Regions from separate parts of the Kurthia sp. 11kri321 genome, predicted to be linked through region 1. Evidence: a T-box and tRNA genes for the amino acid it is inferred to sense, from the RefSeq annotation. Region 1 holds a T-box; the other holds one or more tRNA genes.
The links. A T-box is a leader RNA that pairs with one kind of tRNA and senses whether it is charged. The one in region 1 lies ahead of leuS (leucine--tRNA ligase), so its partner is inferred to be a tRNA-Leu.
Positions count from the first base shown of each region.

Region 2: it has a tRNA-Leu gene. The T-box ahead of leuS (leucine--tRNA ligase) is inferred to sense a tRNA for this amino acid. The anticodon was not compared.

Region 1 covers NZ_CP013217.1:752,993-762,614, forward strand. The annotation lists gene ASO14_RS03990 (tRNA 5-(aminomethyl)-2-thiouridylate-methyltransferase MnmM) at 1-553, opposite strand, end outside; gene ASO14_RS03995 (tRNA modification radical SAM protein MnmL/YtqA) at 544-1,512, opposite strand; gene ASO14_RS04000 (MDR family MFS transporter) at 1,699-2,871, shown strand; T-box leader at 2,925-3,130, shown strand; gene leuS (leucine--tRNA ligase) at 3,198-5,615, shown strand; gene ASO14_RS04010 (Z1 domain-containing protein) at 5,803-8,583, shown strand; gene ASO14_RS04015 (hypothetical protein) at 8,583-9,622, shown strand, end outside.
Region 2 covers NZ_CP013217.1:1,652,788-1,662,409, reverse strand. The annotation lists gene ASO14_RS08570 (dimethylarginine dimethylaminohydrolase family protein) at 1-645, shown strand, start outside; gene ASO14_RS08565 (amino acid permease) at 716-2,128, shown strand; gene ASO14_RS08560 (M20/M25/M40 family metallo-hydrolase) at 2,149-3,762, shown strand; gene ASO14_RS08555 (dienelactone hydrolase family protein) at 3,829-4,401, shown strand; tRNA gene ASO14_RS08550 (tRNA-Leu) at 4,512-4,597, shown strand; tRNA gene ASO14_RS08545 (tRNA-Gly) at 4,617-4,691, shown strand; tRNA gene ASO14_RS08540 (tRNA-Ser) at 4,696-4,788, shown strand; tRNA gene ASO14_RS08535 (tRNA-Phe) at 4,793-4,865, shown strand; gene ASO14_RS08530 (metal-binding protein ZinT) at 5,059-5,748, opposite strand; gene ASO14_RS08525 (glycerol-3-phosphate dehydrogenase/oxidase) at 6,020-7,651, shown strand; gene ASO14_RS08520 (glycerol-3-phosphate responsive antiterminator) at 7,675-8,259, shown strand; gene ASO14_RS08515 (MIP/aquaporin family protein) at 8,385-9,185, shown strand; gene glpK (glycerol kinase GlpK) at 9,198-9,622, shown strand, end outside.

The DNA of each region.
Region 1 (9,622 bases):
TTTCAAGTGCGATAACGAATGGTGGATCATTTTGTTGATTGATGAATTCATAGCGCAGTACATGGACTTGTTTTTGAGGGAGAGAAGCGACGTAATCGAGTACGCGGTCACGTTCTTCTTTACCACCTTCATGTCCGTAGTAAATGACTAAGACAATCATACCGCCTACAACGAGTTGTTGAAGCAGTGATTCAAGTGCTGCCACCGTCGTAGAAGGTTTTGTAATCACATCATGTGCTGCACCGGGTAAATAACCAAGATTGAAAACAGCTGCTTTAATCGGTTTAGATACATAGTTGGCTACTTGTTCATGTCCATCAAGAATGACTTCACATCTTGCTTGTACACCAGCTTCCGCAAGACGATTCATTGTCGCATCAACAGCTTGTTGTTGTACATCAAATGCATAGACGCGACCTGTATCGCCAACAAGTTCAGCTAAGAATAATGTATCATGTCCATTACCAGCAGTGGCATCGACAACTGTATCACCGATTTCGATTGTATCTCTTAATAGAGTTTTAGCATATTGTAAAACACGTTCTAATCGCATGAAGACGTCATCTCCGCAGGTACATAGTGCTTACCTTGCCAACTATCATGTTTTGCAAGTTCTGCATCAATACCGTTTAATACTTCCCATTTATTCACTGACCACATTGGTCCAATCATTAAATCGATCGGTCCATCACCTGTAATACGCTGTACGACCATGCTTGGTGGAATGACTTCTAATTGGTCTGCAACAAGTTGCGTATAGGCATCTTGGTCCATTAATTCCAATTGGCCTTTTTCGTATTGTTTGACAAGTGGCGTTCCTTTTAATAAATGAAGTAAATGAATTTTAATGCCTTGTACATCTAGCTTGGCTACTTCACGTGCTGTTTCCATCATCATATCGTAGTCTTCAAGAGGGAGACCGTTAATGATATGGGTGCAAATACGAATACCATGTTTCCGGAGTTTATTAACACCTTCAACGTATGTTTGATAGTCATGCGCGCGATTAATTAAATTCGCTGTTTTTTCATGTACTGTTTGTAAACCTAATTCTACCCATAAATAAGTACGTTGGTTCAACTCGGCTAAATATTCAACAACATCATCTGGTAAACAGTCTGGACGCGTTGCGATACTTAGACCGACAACACCCTCACATGCAAGCGCTGCTTCAAATTTTTCTTTTAATACAGGAAGTGGTGCATGTGTATTCGTATAGGCTTGGAAGTAGGCCATCGTTTTGCCACCCTTCCACTTATGCTCCATCTTCTCTTTGATTTTAGCAAATTGTACGTCGATTGGATCTACACGATCACCTGCAAAGTCACCTGAACCAGCAGCTGAACAGAATGTACAACCGCCGAATGCTACAGTACCATCTCGGTTTGGACAATCGAACCCAGCATCAAGTGCTACTTTGAATACTTTTGAACCGAATTCATTGCGTAAGTAACGATTCCATGTATAATATCGCTTTCCATCTGAAGGGAAAGGAAATTGATTTTCTGTCATTGTTTCTGTCATCTCCTCTAACGATTTATTTTAACATGAAATGCTTTCGATATGCTAAAAAGTGTTTGTTAAAATATTTTTCGGAAATCGGAATATTTGGGGTTGTATCGAGGTGATTTCTCCTTTAATATTACGAGATAGATATCATCTCATTTTGAGATTATAGGAGGGGGTTTATGCATGAAAATGCCAAAAACAGTTTGGCTTTTAGTAATCGGAATGCTTGTAAATACGACAGGTAACTCTTTTTTATGGCCAATGAATACAATTTATCTGCATGACCACCTCGGTCAGAGTTTAACAGTAGCAGGGCTTGTATTAATGTTAAATGCAGCAGCTGGCGTAGTAGGGAATCTACTCGGCGGCTATTTATTTGATAAAATAGGCGGTTATAAAACGATTTTATTTGGTATTATTTTGACGATTGTGGGTCTCGCACTTTTAACGATTTGGCATGGATGGCCGCAATATGTATGGCTACTTGCACTTATTGGTTTTAGTGGCGGGATTGTATTTCCAAGTATGTTCGCGCTTGTTGGTGTTGCGTGGCCAGAAGGTGGCCGAAAAGGATTCAATGCCATTTACTTAGCGCAAAATCTTGGAGTAGCAGTGGGTCCTGTATTAGCAGGTGTTGTAGCTTCGTATAGTTTTGATTATTTATTTGTTGCCAACTTAATTATGTATATTCTTTTCTTAGGCATTGCATTCAAGTTCAAAAAAATCCAAACAGAAGATGCGTATGGTCCAACAGCAGCATTACCTAAAGGTGAGTTGAAAAATCGTGCACCACTCATTGCGCTATGTATTTTAGGTGTCGGCTTCTTACTTGGATGGCTTGTGTACTCACAATGGGTATCAACGATTTCAACTTATACACAAGATCTCGGTTTATCGTTAAAACAATATAGTGCACTTTGGGCTGTGAATGGCTTCCTAATCGTTCTTGGTCAGCCATTAATTGCACCAATTGTACGCAAATTAGAAGGGCGTTATAAAGCACAAATCTTATTTGGTTTATCCATTTTCATCGTGTCGTTTGTTGTATTAATTTTTGCAAAAACATTCACGATGTTTATTGTCGCAATGGTCATTCTAACATTCGGTGAAATGTTCATCTGGCCAGTCGTTCCAACATTGGCAAGTGTGCTCGCACCAAAGGGGAAAGATGGTTTCTTCCAAGGATTGATTAATGGTTTTGCGACATTCGGGCGTATGCTAGGACCGGTTGTAGGTGGTGTACTTGCGCAAGCTTATGGTATGCAAGTGACGTTTATCGTATTAATCGGTATTCTATTCCTTGCGGCAATTCCATTCTTCTTCTACGATTTTCCACTTAAAAGGAAGAAAGTAACGAGTTAAAGAAATGGACTTGTTATTTTAAGGCTTTTCAGATAAAATAAAGGCATTATACTAATAGGACGAAGATCAGGAGTAGTAGATAACGGAAGTTTTTAGAGAGTTAGCGGTTGGTGGGAGCTAATAACGGATGGAATCGAACTTGCCTTGGGAGTCTGCATAGGAATGATTGACCTACGCCGTTAATCCGCGATAAGGATTCAAGTTGAGTGTTTTCACTAATTTGGGTGGTACCGCGGGAATTATATGTCTCGTCCCTTTTTCAAGGGACGGGACTTTTTATTTTCCGTCATTGGTGAATGCGTTCTTATATTAAAGGAGGAAAAAACATGAGCTTTAATCATCAAGAGATTGAGAAGAAGTGGCAAAAGTATTGGGATGAACACCAATCTTTTAAAACAGTCAATGACGATTCAAAACCAAAATTTTATGCACTTGATATGTTCCCATATCCATCAGGATCAGGTCTACACGTAGGACACCCTGAAGGTTATACAGCGACAGATATTTTATCTCGCTTCAAACGTATGCAAGGTTACAACGTACTTCACCCAATGGGATGGGATGCGTTCGGTTTACCAGCAGAGCAATATGCACTGGATACTGGGAATGACCCTGCTGAATTTACAGAGCAAAACATTGCAACGTTCAAACGCCAAATCCAAGAGCTTGGCTTTAGTTATGATTGGGATCGCGAAATTAATACAACAGACCCTTCATACTACAAGTGGACACAATGGATTTTCATCCAATTATATAAAAAGGGATTAGCTTACATTGATGAAGTAGCTGTAAACTGGTGCCCAGCACTTGGGACAGTTCTTGCAAATGAAGAAGTCATCGATGGTAAATCAGAGCGTGGTGGACATCCAGTAGAACGTCGTCCGATGAAACAATGGATGCTGAAAATCACTGCTTATGCAGACCGTCTAATTGACGATTTAGAAGATGTGGATTGGCCTGAAAATATTAAAGATATGCAACGCCACTGGATTGGTCGTTCTGAAGGTGCGGAAGTAGACTTTAAAATTAAAGGAACAGATAAGCAATTCCGCGTATTCACAACACGTCCAGATACATTATTCGGTGCAACTTACACAGTTTTAGCGCCAGAACATGAATTTGTAAAAGACATCACAACACCAGAACAAAAAGAAGCAGTACAAGCTTACTTAGATCAAGTGAAGATGAAGTCAGATCTTGAACGTACAGACCTTGCAAAAGAAAAAACAGGTGTGTTCACAGGTGCTTATGCAATCAACCCAATTAACGGTCAAGAAGTGCCGATTTGGATTGCAGATTATGTACTTGCTTCATACGGTACAGGTGCAATCATGGCTGTTCCAGCACATGATGAGCGTGACTACGAGTTTGCGAAACAATTCGACTTACCAATCATCCCTGTATTAGAAGGCGGCAACATTGAAGAAGCGGCATTCACAGAAGATGGTCCACACATTAATTCAGGCTTCTTAAATGGACTTGATAAAGAAGAAGGCATTCAAAAAGCCATCGCTTGGTTGGAAGAAAATAAAGTGGGTGAGAAGAAAGTAACGTATCGTTTACGTGACTGGTTATTCTCTCGTCAACGTTACTGGGGTGAACCGATTCCAATTATCCATTGGGAAGATGGTTCAATTACAACAGTTCCAGAAGATCAACTACCACTTGAATTACCAAAGACAAAAGATATTCACCCATCAGGTACAGGTGAATCACCACTTGCGAATATCGCAGAGTGGGTAAATGTTGTAGACCCTGAAACAGGTATGAAAGGTCGTCGTGAAACGAACACAATGCCACAATGGGCAGGTTCATCATGGTACTTCTTACGCTATATCGATCCACACAATACAGAAGCAATCGCAGACCCAGAGCTATTAAAACGCTGGTTACCAGTTGATATCTATATTGGCGGACAAGAACACGCAGTACTTCACTTACTATATGCTCGTTTCTGGCATAAAGTGTTATACGATCTAGGCGTTGTTCCAACGAAAGAGCCATTCCAAAAATTATTCAACCAAGGGATGATTCTTGGTGAAGGTAACGAAAAAATGTCAAAATCAAAAGGGAATGTTGTAAACCCTGATGATATTATCGAATCACATGGTGCAGATACACTTCGTTTATACGAAATGTTCATGGGACCACTTGAAGCATCGATTCCATGGTCTACAAATGGACTTGACGGAGCACGTCGCTTCTTAGATCGTATTTGGCGTTTATTCATCAATGAGGAAACAGGTGAATTAGCAGATAAGATTCAAGATTCGAACGACACAACACTTGAAAAAGTGTACAACCAAACAGTTCAAAAAGTAACAGATAACAATGAAAACATCCGTTTCAATACATCAATTTCACAAATGATGGTATTCATCAACGAATGTTACAAAGCAGAAGTTGTACCAACAGCTTATGCAGAAGGCTTCGTAAAAATGTTATCACCGATCGCACCACACCTTGCAGAAGAATTATGGGCGAAACTAGGTCACACAGAATCAATCACATATGCTGAATGGCCAACATATGATGAAACAAAACTAGTAGACGACGAAGTAGAAATCGTTGTTCAAATCAACGGTAAAGTACGTGCGAAACTACTTGTAGCAAAAGACGCTTCACGCGAAGACCTTGAAAAAGCTGCACTTGAAAATGAAAACGTACAAGAACACATCGACGGTAAAGAAATTAAAAAATTAATTGCTGTACCAGGTAAATTAGTTAATATTGTAGCGAAATAATAGTGTAAAAAGAAAACCGTAACGTGTACAGAAAAACTGTAGCGTTACGGTTTTTTGATTGGATTTTGATAAAAGCAACTTTTAAAATTATGATATGGCAAAAAAATAGTAAAATATATCTATTAAAAATATTTAGTTATGTTAGAATTGTAATTAAAGAATATATTGAATACTAGGAGTGTTAACAGTGGATGCTATAAAGTATGAAAGAGAAATTGAGTACATTGAAACTACTTTAAGAGAAAAAGAAAAGCTCAGCTGGGAAGAAATAAGAAATAAATTCGGTAATTCAGGAACGGAAGAGTCACAAATGAAAATAAATGTATTAAAAGACATGTCTGTTATTAATATATCTTCTGTTGAAGAATGGGTGGAGATTGTTGATTATTTAATGAGTATTGATAAAAATTCAAGAGTAGTAAAATTAGGTGAAGCAACAAAGAATAATGTGAAAATACCTACAGAGAAATATTCTGCTTGGAAATTATATGAAAACAGTTTAAGAAATAAAAAATGGTCTTTAAAATCTATAGCAAGTATAAAACAAACATCTTTTCAAATTTTACAGCATCTTTCAACCGATACATCTGAAACAGGTGCCGTTAAAGGTTTGGTAATAGGTAACGTTCAGTCAGGTAAAACAGCAAATATGGCTGGTTTAATGGCTATGGCAGCAGATAACGGATTTAATTACTTTATTGTTTTATCTGGCGTAATTGAAAATTTAAGGCAACAAACATCAACTCGTTTATTTAATGATATGAACTCTTCTGGTAGAGGAAACTTGCATTGGATTCAAGTTGATAAACCGAGTTTAAGTTCTTCTAATCCAGGACATCAACTTGAAAAATTTCAATTAGATGTAGAAAAAAGCAAAAATAGATATTTTACAGTTAGCTTAAAAAATAAAAGTAGGTTGCAAAGCCTTATAAAATGGTTAAAATCAGATCCTAATAAAGCAAAACAAATGAAAATATTAATTATAGATGATGAAGCAGACCAAGCAAGTATAAATACTAAAAATATCGAGGAAGAGACCAACTCAGCAATTAATGAGCAACTATTAGATTTGGTAAATTCAAAAGTATTTGGTAGTGTAAATTATATTGCTTATACTGCAACACCTTTTGCTAATATATTGAATGAAACTTCTAAAGAATCACTATATCCAAAAGATTTTATTACATTACTTGAACCATCAGAAGATTACATGGGTCCGAAAGAAATATTTGGTATTGAATCTCCTGAAACTCACCCTAAAATAAATATCATTAGAGAAATAACAAATGAGGATAAAATAGATGTTGAGGAATTACAACAAGGAGAGAACTGTACAGACTTGCCACAAAGTTTTAAAGATTCGATTCATTGGTATCTTATTACAGTGGCAGGAATGAGGGCATTAAATTATAAAAAACCTATAACAATGTTAGTACATACTAGTTTTAAAATTTCTCATCATCAAATAATTGCCAAAAAAATTGAAGAATATTTAATAGAAATAAAAAATAATTTTTCTAAAATAATCAAAGATATTAAAGTTTTGTATGAAAATGAAATAATCGATTTTAAAAAAAATACGTTTATAGAGGCAATGAAAGGTTATTCAACCATTGAAGAAATACCTGACTATCCATCTTGGGAAGAAATTGAAAGATATTTAATAAGATTAGTACGATATGATGGAAAAGAGTATGTGAGTCATATTTTATTAGGAGAAGAAGGAGAACCAAAATATCATAATGGTATTCATTTAACGATTGATAATAGCAAATCTAAAGCAGACAACCAAATTGTTAGACTAGTATATCCAACAGGAAAAAATATGCCTACTCATGCACCAGCATTTATTGTTGTTGGAGGAAATACCCTTTCACGAGGGCTTACTTTAGAGGGGCTAACATCAACTTATTTTTTAAGAACAACTAACCAAGCAGATACGTTATTGCAAATGGCTAGATGGTTTGGGTATCGTAAAGGTTATGAGATTTTTCCAAGAGTATGGTTAGACGTTTCTGCGAATCAGCGTTTTGAATTTATTTCTCAAATTAATGAAGAATTAAGAAGAGAAATAAAAAATTATGAAGAAAATGGACTGACACCATTAGAATATGCTCCAAAAGTAAAACAATCACCAGATCGAAAATTAATTAGAATTACTTCAAGTAATAAGAGCCAATCTGCAGAAGAAACAGATTTTAACTTTGCAGGTTTTAATTCACAAACAATTTATTTTGAGAGAAACGAAATTGATTTGCAAAATAATTTATCACAAGCTAAGAAGTTTATGAATTCGTTAAAAACACCTAAAATTAATAATAGTAAGATGATTTGGAATAATGTTCCTAGTGAAGCGGTCAAAGAATTTTTAGAGAACTATAAAGTATGCAATATGGATATTAAAATGTCTAATTTACCTAATTTATTGAATTGGTTAGAAGAAAATGAAAATAAACTACCTTCTTGGAATGTTATTTACTCTAGTGTCGGAGAAATAAAGAATCAAAAGGCAACAGAAGAGGATAGTTGGAATATACACGGTTACTCTCCAAAAGCTTCTAAACGTACCCAATTAAAAAATAGAAGTACTGAAGAAATCTCAAATATTGGTGTACTTAGAGTTCCAAGCGATTTGCTTTCAGATATTGATGAAGAATTAACACAAGAAGAAAAAGGAAGTGCAAAGGTAGAGGATATTCAAAAGATTCGTGAAAAATACGGTTATGCAAATATTCCTCAATTAATTATCTATAAAGTGGATAAAGGTACTCTATCTAAAGAAGAATTAGCAACTATAAAGTCAAAAAATAGAGAACCACTGAATTTTACACATGATATTATTGGCTTAAATATCATGATTCCTGGAGAAACACGGAAAACCCAATTTTCAACTTATGTTTCTGCAAATATTAAAATAGCTGAAAATCAATTTATTGATGAATCAAAATATCTTGAGGAGGAAGAATAATGAAGTTAAAGATGGCACCAAATGATGTGCAAAGTATGGCACAAGATGGTGATGCAATATTACGATCTTTACAAAATAATAAATTACCTGAAATTGATTTAATGGTACGCGAGTCCTTACAAAATAGCTTAGATGCTTCGTTGGAAGAATCGGATATTACAAAGGTTGATTTTACTATTAATACTTTTGATTCCAATTTATTATCTCCACATCTAGAAAATATTGAACAGAAATTAAAAGAAAATTATCCAGGAGAACAACACTTTATTGCTATCAGTGATAAAAATACTACAGGGTTAACAGGTGATTATATATCAGACAACCAAGAAATTTTAAATGGTAGCAATTTCCATAAATTAGTTTTTGGTATTGGTAAAAATCAAAGTAAGGAAGGTGCGGGTGGTAGTTGGGGACTAGGAAAGACTAGTTATTTCCGTATGGGGATAGGTATCGTTTTTTACTATACAAGAGTCAAAAATCAAGATGGTACATTTGAAGAAAGACTTATAGCTTCTTTAATTGAAAGTCCTAAATCTAAAAATAGAGTACTTCCTGGAAGTGAACGAGGGATAGCATGGTGGGGAGAATACGATAAAACAGGTGAAAAAATACTACCAATTACGAATAGTGAAGAAATAAGTGAAATATTAAAAATTTTTAATTTGAACAATTATACTAATCAAGAAACAGGGACAACAATTATTATTCCTTATTTGAATAAATATAAAAATAATGAAAGTGGTTTAGAAGTTCCTTGGGAGAATAGTAGAGAAGATGAAGTCGAAATGGCTATTCAAAGATGGTACTTTCCAAGAATAAGTAACGAAATATATCTTGAAGAATTAGGAAACAGTAAATTATATTGTTCAGTGAATGGGAAATTGATTTCAGATGAATTTGCTCCAAATATGGAAAATATTTTTGTTTTATTTAGAGAGATATACAACTCGGCATTAAAAGGTTCTTCTACCAATGATAAAATTATTGTCAAAGAAGTAGTTATACCAAGAGAAGCTTTAAAAGCAAATGGTAAACCTAT
Region 2 (9,622 bases), 900 kb from region 1:
GGTGCATTAAAACAATGCGGTGTGGAAGTAGTTTATTTGGAAGCAGATGAGCAATTCCCAGATTCGACATTCGTAGAAGATACAGCCGTTTTAACAAAAGAATTTGCGGTCATTACAAATCCAGGTGCAGACAGTCGTAATGGGGAAGTTGAAGCGATTCGTCCAGCTGTATCGACATTCTATGACAAAATTTATACAATTGAATCGCCAGGCTATTTAGATGGCGGTGATGTATTACAAGCAGACAACACATTCTATATTGGTATTTCGGAGAGAACGAATGAAGAAGGCGCGAAACAACTACAAGCCATTTTAGAAAAAGAAGGCTATACAGCGCATATCGTACCATTAAAAGAGTTCTTCCATTTAAAAACAGGCATTGCGTACTTAGGTGATAATACGATGGTATTAGCAGGTGAATTTTTAGAAAATTCATTATTCGATGAATATAAAAAAATCATTATTCCGAAAGAAGACGAGTATTCAGCGAACTGTATCTTAATGAATGATTATGTCATCATCCCAGATGGTTATCCAAATACAAAAGAAAAATTAGAGAAAAATGGTTACCAAGTGATTGCGTTACCGATGAGCGAGTTCCAAAAGCAAGACGGGGGATTAAGCTGTTTATCATTACGATTTTAAAAAAGTTGTCCACTGCGTGAGTGCGCGGTGGACAACCTCATTCGCATAGAACAAAGGGGAGCGGATTACAATGCATAAACAAGACACAACACCGCAATTAAATCGGACGATGAAAAGTCGTCACTTAATGATGCTATCACTTGGTGGCGTTATTGGAACAGGGCTCTTTTTAAATGTTGGTTACACGATTAATCAGGCAGGACCTGGTGGAGCGATTATTGGTTATTTAATCGGAGGCTTTATTTTATACATGGTTATGACTTGTTTAGGGGAGCTGGCAGTTCATATGCCAGTGACAGGTTCATTCCAGACATATGCGACCAAGTTTATTCATCCAACAGCAGGATTCTCGTTAGGATGGATGTACTTCGTTGGGTCAGCTGCAACTGCAGGGGTGGAGTTTACAGCTGCTGGTATTTTGATGAAGCATTGGTTTCCAGATATGCCAACATGGATTTGGTGTGCGATTTTCATCGTATTATTATTCTCGCTAAACGCTCTTTCAACAAGAGGTTTCGCAGAAGCAGAGTTTTGGTTTGCAGGCATTAAAGTATTAGCTGTCGTATTCTTCATCATCGTTGGCGCAGCAGCTATTTTCGGTATTGTACCAATGGCGGATCGTGTTGCACCACATTTGACTAATTTAGAACCGACCTTACTGTTTCCAGCAGGCATCATTATTATCTTTGTGACGATGATGAATGTTATTTTCTCGTATCAAGGTTCTGAATTGGTTGGGATTGCAGCAGGTGAGACAGAAAATCCACAAAAGACGATTCCAAAAGCGATTCGCACGATCTTAGTTCGAATCATTGTCTTTTATATTGCATCAATCGTCATTTTATCAGCGATTTTCCCATCATCTGAGCTTGGATTGTTAGAAAGCCCATTCGTAACATTACTTGAGTTAGTTGGGATTCCATATGCTGCAGATATTATGAATTTTATTATTTTAACAGCGATTTTATCCGTTGGGAATTCATGTTTATATGCGTCAACACGTTTACTTTGGGCGATGTCACTTGAAGATATGGCACCGAAAATTTTCAGTAAAACAAGTAAACGTAACATTCCGCTTAATGCTCTATTATTCACGATGGTCTTTTCATTACTTTCTCTATTAACAAGTGTTATGAAGGCAGATGCGGTATTTGTACTTCTTATGTCGATTGCAGGTATTTCCGTTACAATCTCATGGATGGGGATTGCACTATCACAGTTTATGTTTAGACGAAAATATGTAAAATCTGGTGGACGTTTAGAAGACTTACAATATCGTGTGAAATGGTATCCATTCATTCCGCTATTTTGTATTACATTCTGTAGTGCTATTCTCATCTTCTTACTATGGGATGAAACACAACGGGCAGGTGTATTGTATGGAATTGGTTTCTTACTATTATGTATCGTCTTTTATTCAATTAAATTAAAAAGACAAAAGAGAGAAGCAGTTCAAGTACCTGAAGTGAATGAAGATTTATAAATTAAAAGGAGGAATAAGATATGAATTGGCAAACACCTGAGAAATTGCGCGCGTTATTATGTGAGGTAGTAAGCTTTGGGAGTGAGACATTTACAGAAGGTGAGCGTTTATTTTCGCGTAAACTAAAAGAAAAACTAGAAACATTAGCTTATTTTCAAACGAATCCGTCGCAATTGCAACTTGTCGATGTCGATTACGGACGCCAAGTCGTATCTGCTTTTTACCATGCACCACATTGTCGAGATACGGTTGTACTCATCAGTCATTTTGATACGGTCCAAACAGAAGAATACGGTGAAATTCGTCACTTAGCGACACAACCAGAAGAGCTGACAGCACTTTTAGAAAAACAGCCACATTATGTCAATGAAGCGGCACAGAAAGATTTACAAAAGGGCGAGTATCTATTTGGACGTGGTGTTATGGATATGAAGATGGGGCTATGTTTACACATGCAGTTAATCGAAAAAGCGATTGAAGAGCAGTGGCCGATTAATTTACTACTTATTACAGTACCTGATGAAGAAGTAAACTCAGCAGGTATGCGAAAAGCAGTGGAACATATTGCAGCTTTACGTGATAAACATGATTTACACATTGAGTTATTTTTAAATAGTGAGCCATCTTTTTCACAAGGTCCAGAAGATGTCAAAGAGTACATCTATTCAGGCACAATTGGGAAAATTATGCCCGCAGCTTTATTTTACGGAAAAGAAACGCATGTTGGTGAACCATTAAAAGGCATTACAGCACCGTTTATGAGTGCCTTCTTAACAGCTGAGATGGAATTTAATGATCGCTTTGAAGAGACAGTTTACGGCGAACCAACACCGCTCCCTGTATCACTGCAGCTAAAAGATTTAAAAGAGCAGTACTCAACTCAAACACCGTACCGAGCAGCAGCGCTTTATAACGTATTTTTAATGAAGCGTAGTGCAAGCGAGATTTTTGATATATTTGAACAAGTAACAATAGAAGCGATGGACAAATGTAATGCACAATACGAAAAAATTTGTGCGAAAAAGAATGTAAAGCCTGTTGGTACAATTCGTACGATTCGCTTTAGTGAATTGAAAAAGTATGCCCTTGAAAAATTAGGTGAAGAGAAAGTGTCAGAGTTAGAAGAGGGAATTTATACGAATGATACATGGGATGACCGAACAAAATCATTGAAGATTGCGGATGAATTGATGATTCATTGTAAAGAGTTAGCACCAGCGACGGTTATTTTATTTGCGCCGCCGTATTATCCACCAGCGAATTCGTCAGAGCATCCGTTTATGAAACAAGCAGTGTCGTACTTATTAGATGCAGCAAAACCATATGACATTCCACTCGAACAAATTCATTACTTTAATGGTATTTGTGACTTGAGTTATTGCCAATATGTTTTAGATGATGGCTGGCAAAGCTATGAAGAAAATACACCGGTATGGGGCAAGACATATGAAATTCCTTTCGAACAAATTGCGACATTCGACGCACCAGTTTTAAATGTAGGACCTTTCGGAAAAGATGCACATCAAATTTCAGAACGACTGCATACAAAAAGTGCATTTGAAGAAATGCCTGAATTAATTCAAGGGTTGATTCAGCAAATGATTGTGTGGAAACAACAAAATGAAGCTGTATAAGTAATGTTGAAAGAGGCTGGATTGTCAGCCTCTTTTTCGTTTATAGTAGGAAGAGGAGGGGGTTATATGAATAAACGGACATGTATTATTGTATTACATGAAATTTATGGTGTGAACAATCATATGGCGTATTATCGCCAAGTATTTGAACAACAACAGATGGATGTCTACATACCAAATTTATTAAATAGAGCAAAAGTTTTTTCGTATGATGAAGAGGAAAAAGCCTATGAATATTTTATGGAAGCAGTAGGTTTTGAAAAAGCAAAGAAGATGGTTGAGGAGTTAATAGATGCACTGGCAAAACAATATGACTTTATTCAATTAGTCGGTTTTAGTGTCGGTGCAACAGTCGCATGGTTATGTAGTGAACATCCTGCTGTACAGAAAGTATTATGCTTTTACGGTTCACGTATTCGCTCCTATACGAATGTCATACCAAAAGTACCTGTGCAGATGGTCTTTGGAAAGAATGAAAAAGCATTTAGCCCAGAGAATGTAAGAATAGGATTAAGTGAGCACCCTCTAGTAACTTTTGAAATAGTAGAAGGTACACATGGCTTTGCGAATCCTTATGATCAAATGTATCGTGAACAGACTACGAAGCGAGTATTACAACAATGGTTCGATTTGAAATAAAAAGTAAGAAAAAATTTCAGATAATAGTTGTCAACGTGTAGTAGTTATGATAATATAATTATTGTCAGTAACAATAAATCACTTAATAATAGCGTGATTTATACATCCATGCCGGGGTGGCGGAACTGGCAGACGCACAGGACTTAAAATCCTGCGATGAGTGATCATCGTACCGGTTCGATTCCGGTCCTCGGCATCTTTTTTATGCTTAATTTGCGGAAGTAGTTCAGTGGTAGAACACCACCTTGCCAAGGTGGGGGTCGCGAGTTCGAACCTCGTCTTCCGCTCCAAAATGGAGATATACCCAAGTCTGGCTGAAGGGATCGGTCTTGAAAACCGACAGGCGGGTCAAACCGCGCGGGGGTTCGAATCCCTCTATCTCCTCCATAAAGGGTCGGTAGCTCAGTTGGTAGAGCATTAGATTGAAGCTCTAAGTGTCGGCGGTTCGATTCCGTCCCGACCCATACTAATCGCGCAAGTAGTTATACTACTTGCGCGATTTTTTATAGTTTTTTGTCACATGAAGTTAGTTAGAAACACCAATAAAAAGAATTGAAATTTAGTACGAGTTACGTTTCATTTATGAAATGTAACTCGCTTTTTTATATGAATCGTCGAATTTTTTTGTTTAACATAAAGATAAGTATTCTCAAATTATTAGTGAGCAATCATCTCGTGTGCAATAGTATGTCCATTCATAGAAGAAGGGTAAAATGTTGGCCAGTTCGTTACTTCTTTTAATAAATTTGCACGATTATTTCCTAAGTAAATATGATAGTGAGAAGATGCAGTAGGTGAAATACTGTGGTCACTGAATTGGATATATGTTGGCAAATTTGAATCTTTTTCTACTAATTTAAAGATATAACGGACACCACGATTACCTTTTTCATATGTTAAAATTTCATATCCATCTTCTTTATAAGTACCTGTTGCTTCTTTTCCTTTTTCTGTAAAAGTAACTTGGTTTCCTTTAATTTTGATATGTTCAATAGATGTTTTATATCCTTTTTTATAATATTTTTTGTATGCTTCTGCAGTCATACTATTATCTTTTTTTGCTTTATAAGTAAATACTTCATCTAATGTACCATCAAGTAAATAGGGATAGACCGATTGCCAATCACCAGCCCAATCGCTTAACTTACGCGATTTTACTTGTTCATCTTTAAAGTAACCTGCATAAATTTGTTTTTGTGTTTCACTCAACTTTGTATGATTATGATCGTGTTTCTTTGTTTCTTCTGTTGGTTTCTCAGCTTTCACTTTCTCTTCCTCGGTAGTCCCGTTGCATCCTGTTAGTAATAGACTAAGTGCTAAAATACTACCCCATGTTTGCTTGTTCATTTGTAAGTACGCTCCTTTAAATAGTAATGATTACACTTTAGAATTATAAAGGGATTATTTGTAAGTGTCAACATAAATAGTAATGATTACTATTTATAAAAAATAGAACAAACTAAATCACAAAGGTTGCAAATGGTTTCAAACAGATGTACAATGAAGTCAAGTTAATAATTGGTTTGAGTGAATGAGAGACCTTTAAAGAACACATGCGATAGCTATGTGCTTTTTAAAGGTCTCTTTTTTCGCGTCTAAAAATAGGAGGAATTTACGTATGAGAGCAGCATCAGCATTCAATCGTCAACAAACAATCGAGGAATTACAACAAACATCATATGATTTATTAGTAATTGGTGGAGGAATCACAGGTGTCGGTATCGCACTAGATGCTGTTACACGTGGTTTGTCTGTGGCATTAGTTGAAATGCAAGATTTCGCGGCAGGTACGTCTAGTCGTTCAACAAAATTAGTGCATGGTGGCTTACGCTATTTAAAACAATTCGAAATTAAAGAAGTTGCAGAGTTAGGTAAAGAACGTGCAATTGTATATGAGAACGGACCGCACGTAACAACACCTGTTTGGATGTTATTACCGTTCCATAAAGGTGGTACATTCGGCAAATTCTCAACAAATATTGGTTTACGTCTATACGACTTTTTAGCAGGCGTTAAAAAATCAGAACGTCGTTATATGTTAAATGCATCGCAAACATTAGCAAAAGAACCACTTGTAAAGAAAGTTGACTTAAAAGGTGGCGGTGTCTATGTAGAGTACCGTACCGATGATGCACGTCTAACAATTGAAGTTGCAAAAACAGCAGTTGAAAAAGGTGCGACATTAATTAATTACACAAAAGCAACAGGCTTTTTATATAATGAGCAAGGAAAAATTAACGGGATTGAAGCACAAGATGTATTAAATAATCAATCTTTCAATATTCGTGCAACTAAAGTAATCAATGCAGCGGGTCCATGGGTGGATGACGTGCGTTCAATCGAAGGTAAAACAACAGGAAAACATCTAATTCTTTCAAAAGGTGTTCACTTAGTATTTGATGAGTCTGTATTCCCATTAAAACAAGCGATTTATTTTGATACACCAGATGGTCGTATGGTATTCGCGATTCCACGTAATGGAAAAACATATGTGGGAACAACAGATACATTCTATAAAGGTGATCCAAAAGATATGGAAATCACAAAAGAAGATCGTAAGTACATTTTAGATGCGATTCACTACATGTTCCCAGATGTGAATATTACAGAGCATCAAATTGAATCAAGTTGGGCAGGGGTTCGACCATTAATCCATGAAGAAGGAAAAGACCCATCTGAAATTTCACGTCATGATGAAGTATGGGAATCTGAAACAGGATTAATTACGATTGCGGGCGGTAAACTAACAGGTTATCGTAAAATGGCAGAAGGCGTGATTAATCGTATTGCGTCAAGCTATAACCGTACACTAGCACCTTGTCAAACGAAGCAATTGAAAATTTCAGGTGGTGATATTGGTGGTTCACAAAATCTTGAAAAATTCATCGATATGAAAGTGGCTGAAGGTGTAAAACATGGCTTAACAGAAAAAGAAGCGCGCCATCTTGCGCATCACTACGGAGCGAATGTGAATCGAGTATTTGCTTACTTAGCAGAAGCACCAAGTAATTTACCAGCAGGATTGTATGCACAATTACAATATGGTTTAGCTTATGAGTTTGTACAACATCCAAATGACTTCTTCATTCGTCGTACAAGTGATTTATTCTTTAATATTCAAGAAGTAATTGAATACAAAGAAGTCATTTTACAATTGATGTCTCAACAATTACAGTGGACAGATAACCAAAAAGCGTTATATACTGAACAATTGGAGTTAGAGATTACACGCGCAACAACAGCCAAATAATTTGCTTGAGAGGAGAGAACGACATGAGTTTTCAAAATCAGCGCATTATTCCAGCTGCCAAAACAATTAGTCAAGTCGATCGTGCTTTTTCAAGTCCATTTGAATATGTTGTATTACTGGAAACGCATATTAGCCAATTACGTCCATTAAAAAGAGAAGCAGAACGTGTAGGAAAGAAGTTAATTATACATGCTGATTTAATTAATGGTTTAAAGACGGATAATTTTGCAGCTGACTTTTTATGTAATGAAATTCAGCCAGATGGTATCATTTCGACACGTTCGAATATGATTATGAAAGCGAAAGAGCGAGGAATTTTAGCAATTCAACGTGTCTTTTTAATTGATACCATTGCACTTGAGAAAAGTTATTCTTTAATTGAGAAGAATGCACCAGATTATATTGAGTTATTACCGGGTATAATTCCAGAGATGATCCAAGAAGTGTATGAACGAACAAAAATTCCTGTTATTACGGGTGGATTGATTCGTCATGCGGAAGAAATCGAACGCGCTTTGGATGCTGGAGCAGTAGCCGTGACAACATCAGATAAAAAACTTTGGCGAAAATTCCAAAATAATATTGACGATTCACGTGATCCTATCTAAAATGAAAAATAAGATAATATTACGTGGTTGAGATTAGGAGTCCGCATCTATAGCTATTTTTAGTAGCTTATTTAGATGTGGACTTTTTCTGTTTGCCATACAAAAAAAACCAAAGGAGTGAGTTTATGTCTACTTTTACAGCAGAATTAGTTGGTACAATGTTATTGATTTTATTCGGGGGTGGTGTAGTAGCAGGTGTCGTATTACACAAATCAAAAGCTTTCGGTGGTGGCTGGATTGTCATTACATTTGCATGGGGGCTTGCAGTAGCGATGGCTGCATATGCAGTAGGAGGAATTAGTGGTGCACACTTGAACCCGGCTCTAACGTTATCGCTTGCAACAATTGGTGAATTTCCGTGGAAAAATGTACCCGCTTACATTTTAGCGCAAATGATTGGTGCATTCATCGGTGCAGTGTTAGTCTATTTCATGTACTTACCACATTGGAAAGGAACAGAAGACAAAGAAGCAAAATTAGCTGTTTTCTCAACAATTCCTGCAATCAAGCATCCATTTTCAAACTTAATTGCGGAAATGATTGGTACATTTGCATTAGTACTTGGTATTCTAGCTTTAGGAACAAATACGATTACAGATGGTATGAGTCCATTCTTAGTGGGTATGTTAATTGTAGTAATTGGTATGGCTTTAGGTGGACCAACAGGTTACGCAATTAACCCAGCTCGTGATTTAGGGCCACGTATTGCACATGCATTACTACCGATTCCAGGAAAGGGTTCATCGAATTGGTCATATGCATGGATTCCAGTTGTTGGACCGATTATCGGCGGTGTATTCGGTGCATTATTCTTCCAAAAAGTATTTGAGGGAGAAAATAATCCGTTATTTTGGGTATTTGCAGTGATTATTATCCTTATTTTTGTAGCTGCTCAAATGACTGTAAAGCATGTAAAAGAAGATTAGGAGGAAATTGATATGACAGAAAAGTATATTTTAGCATTAGACCAAGGTACGACAAGTTCACGTGCCATCTTATTCGATCATGAGGGAGAAATTTTTTATTCACATCAAAAAGAGTTTCCACAGTATTTCCCAGAAGCAGGTTGGGTAGAGCATGATCCAGAGCAAATCTGGTCTTCTATTCTATCGTGTATTGCAACTGTTTTAGCAGATAAACATATAGAGGCTTCACAAATTGCAGGGATTGGTATTACAAACCAACGTGAAACAACTGTTGTTTGGGACCGTCACACAGGTGAACCAATCTATAACGCGATTGTTTGGCAATCACGACAAACAGCAGGTATTTGTGAAGAACTAAAAGGTGAAGGATACGATCAACTTTTCCGTGATAAAACAGGTCTTCTAATTGACGCTTACTTCTCAGGTACAAAAGTAAA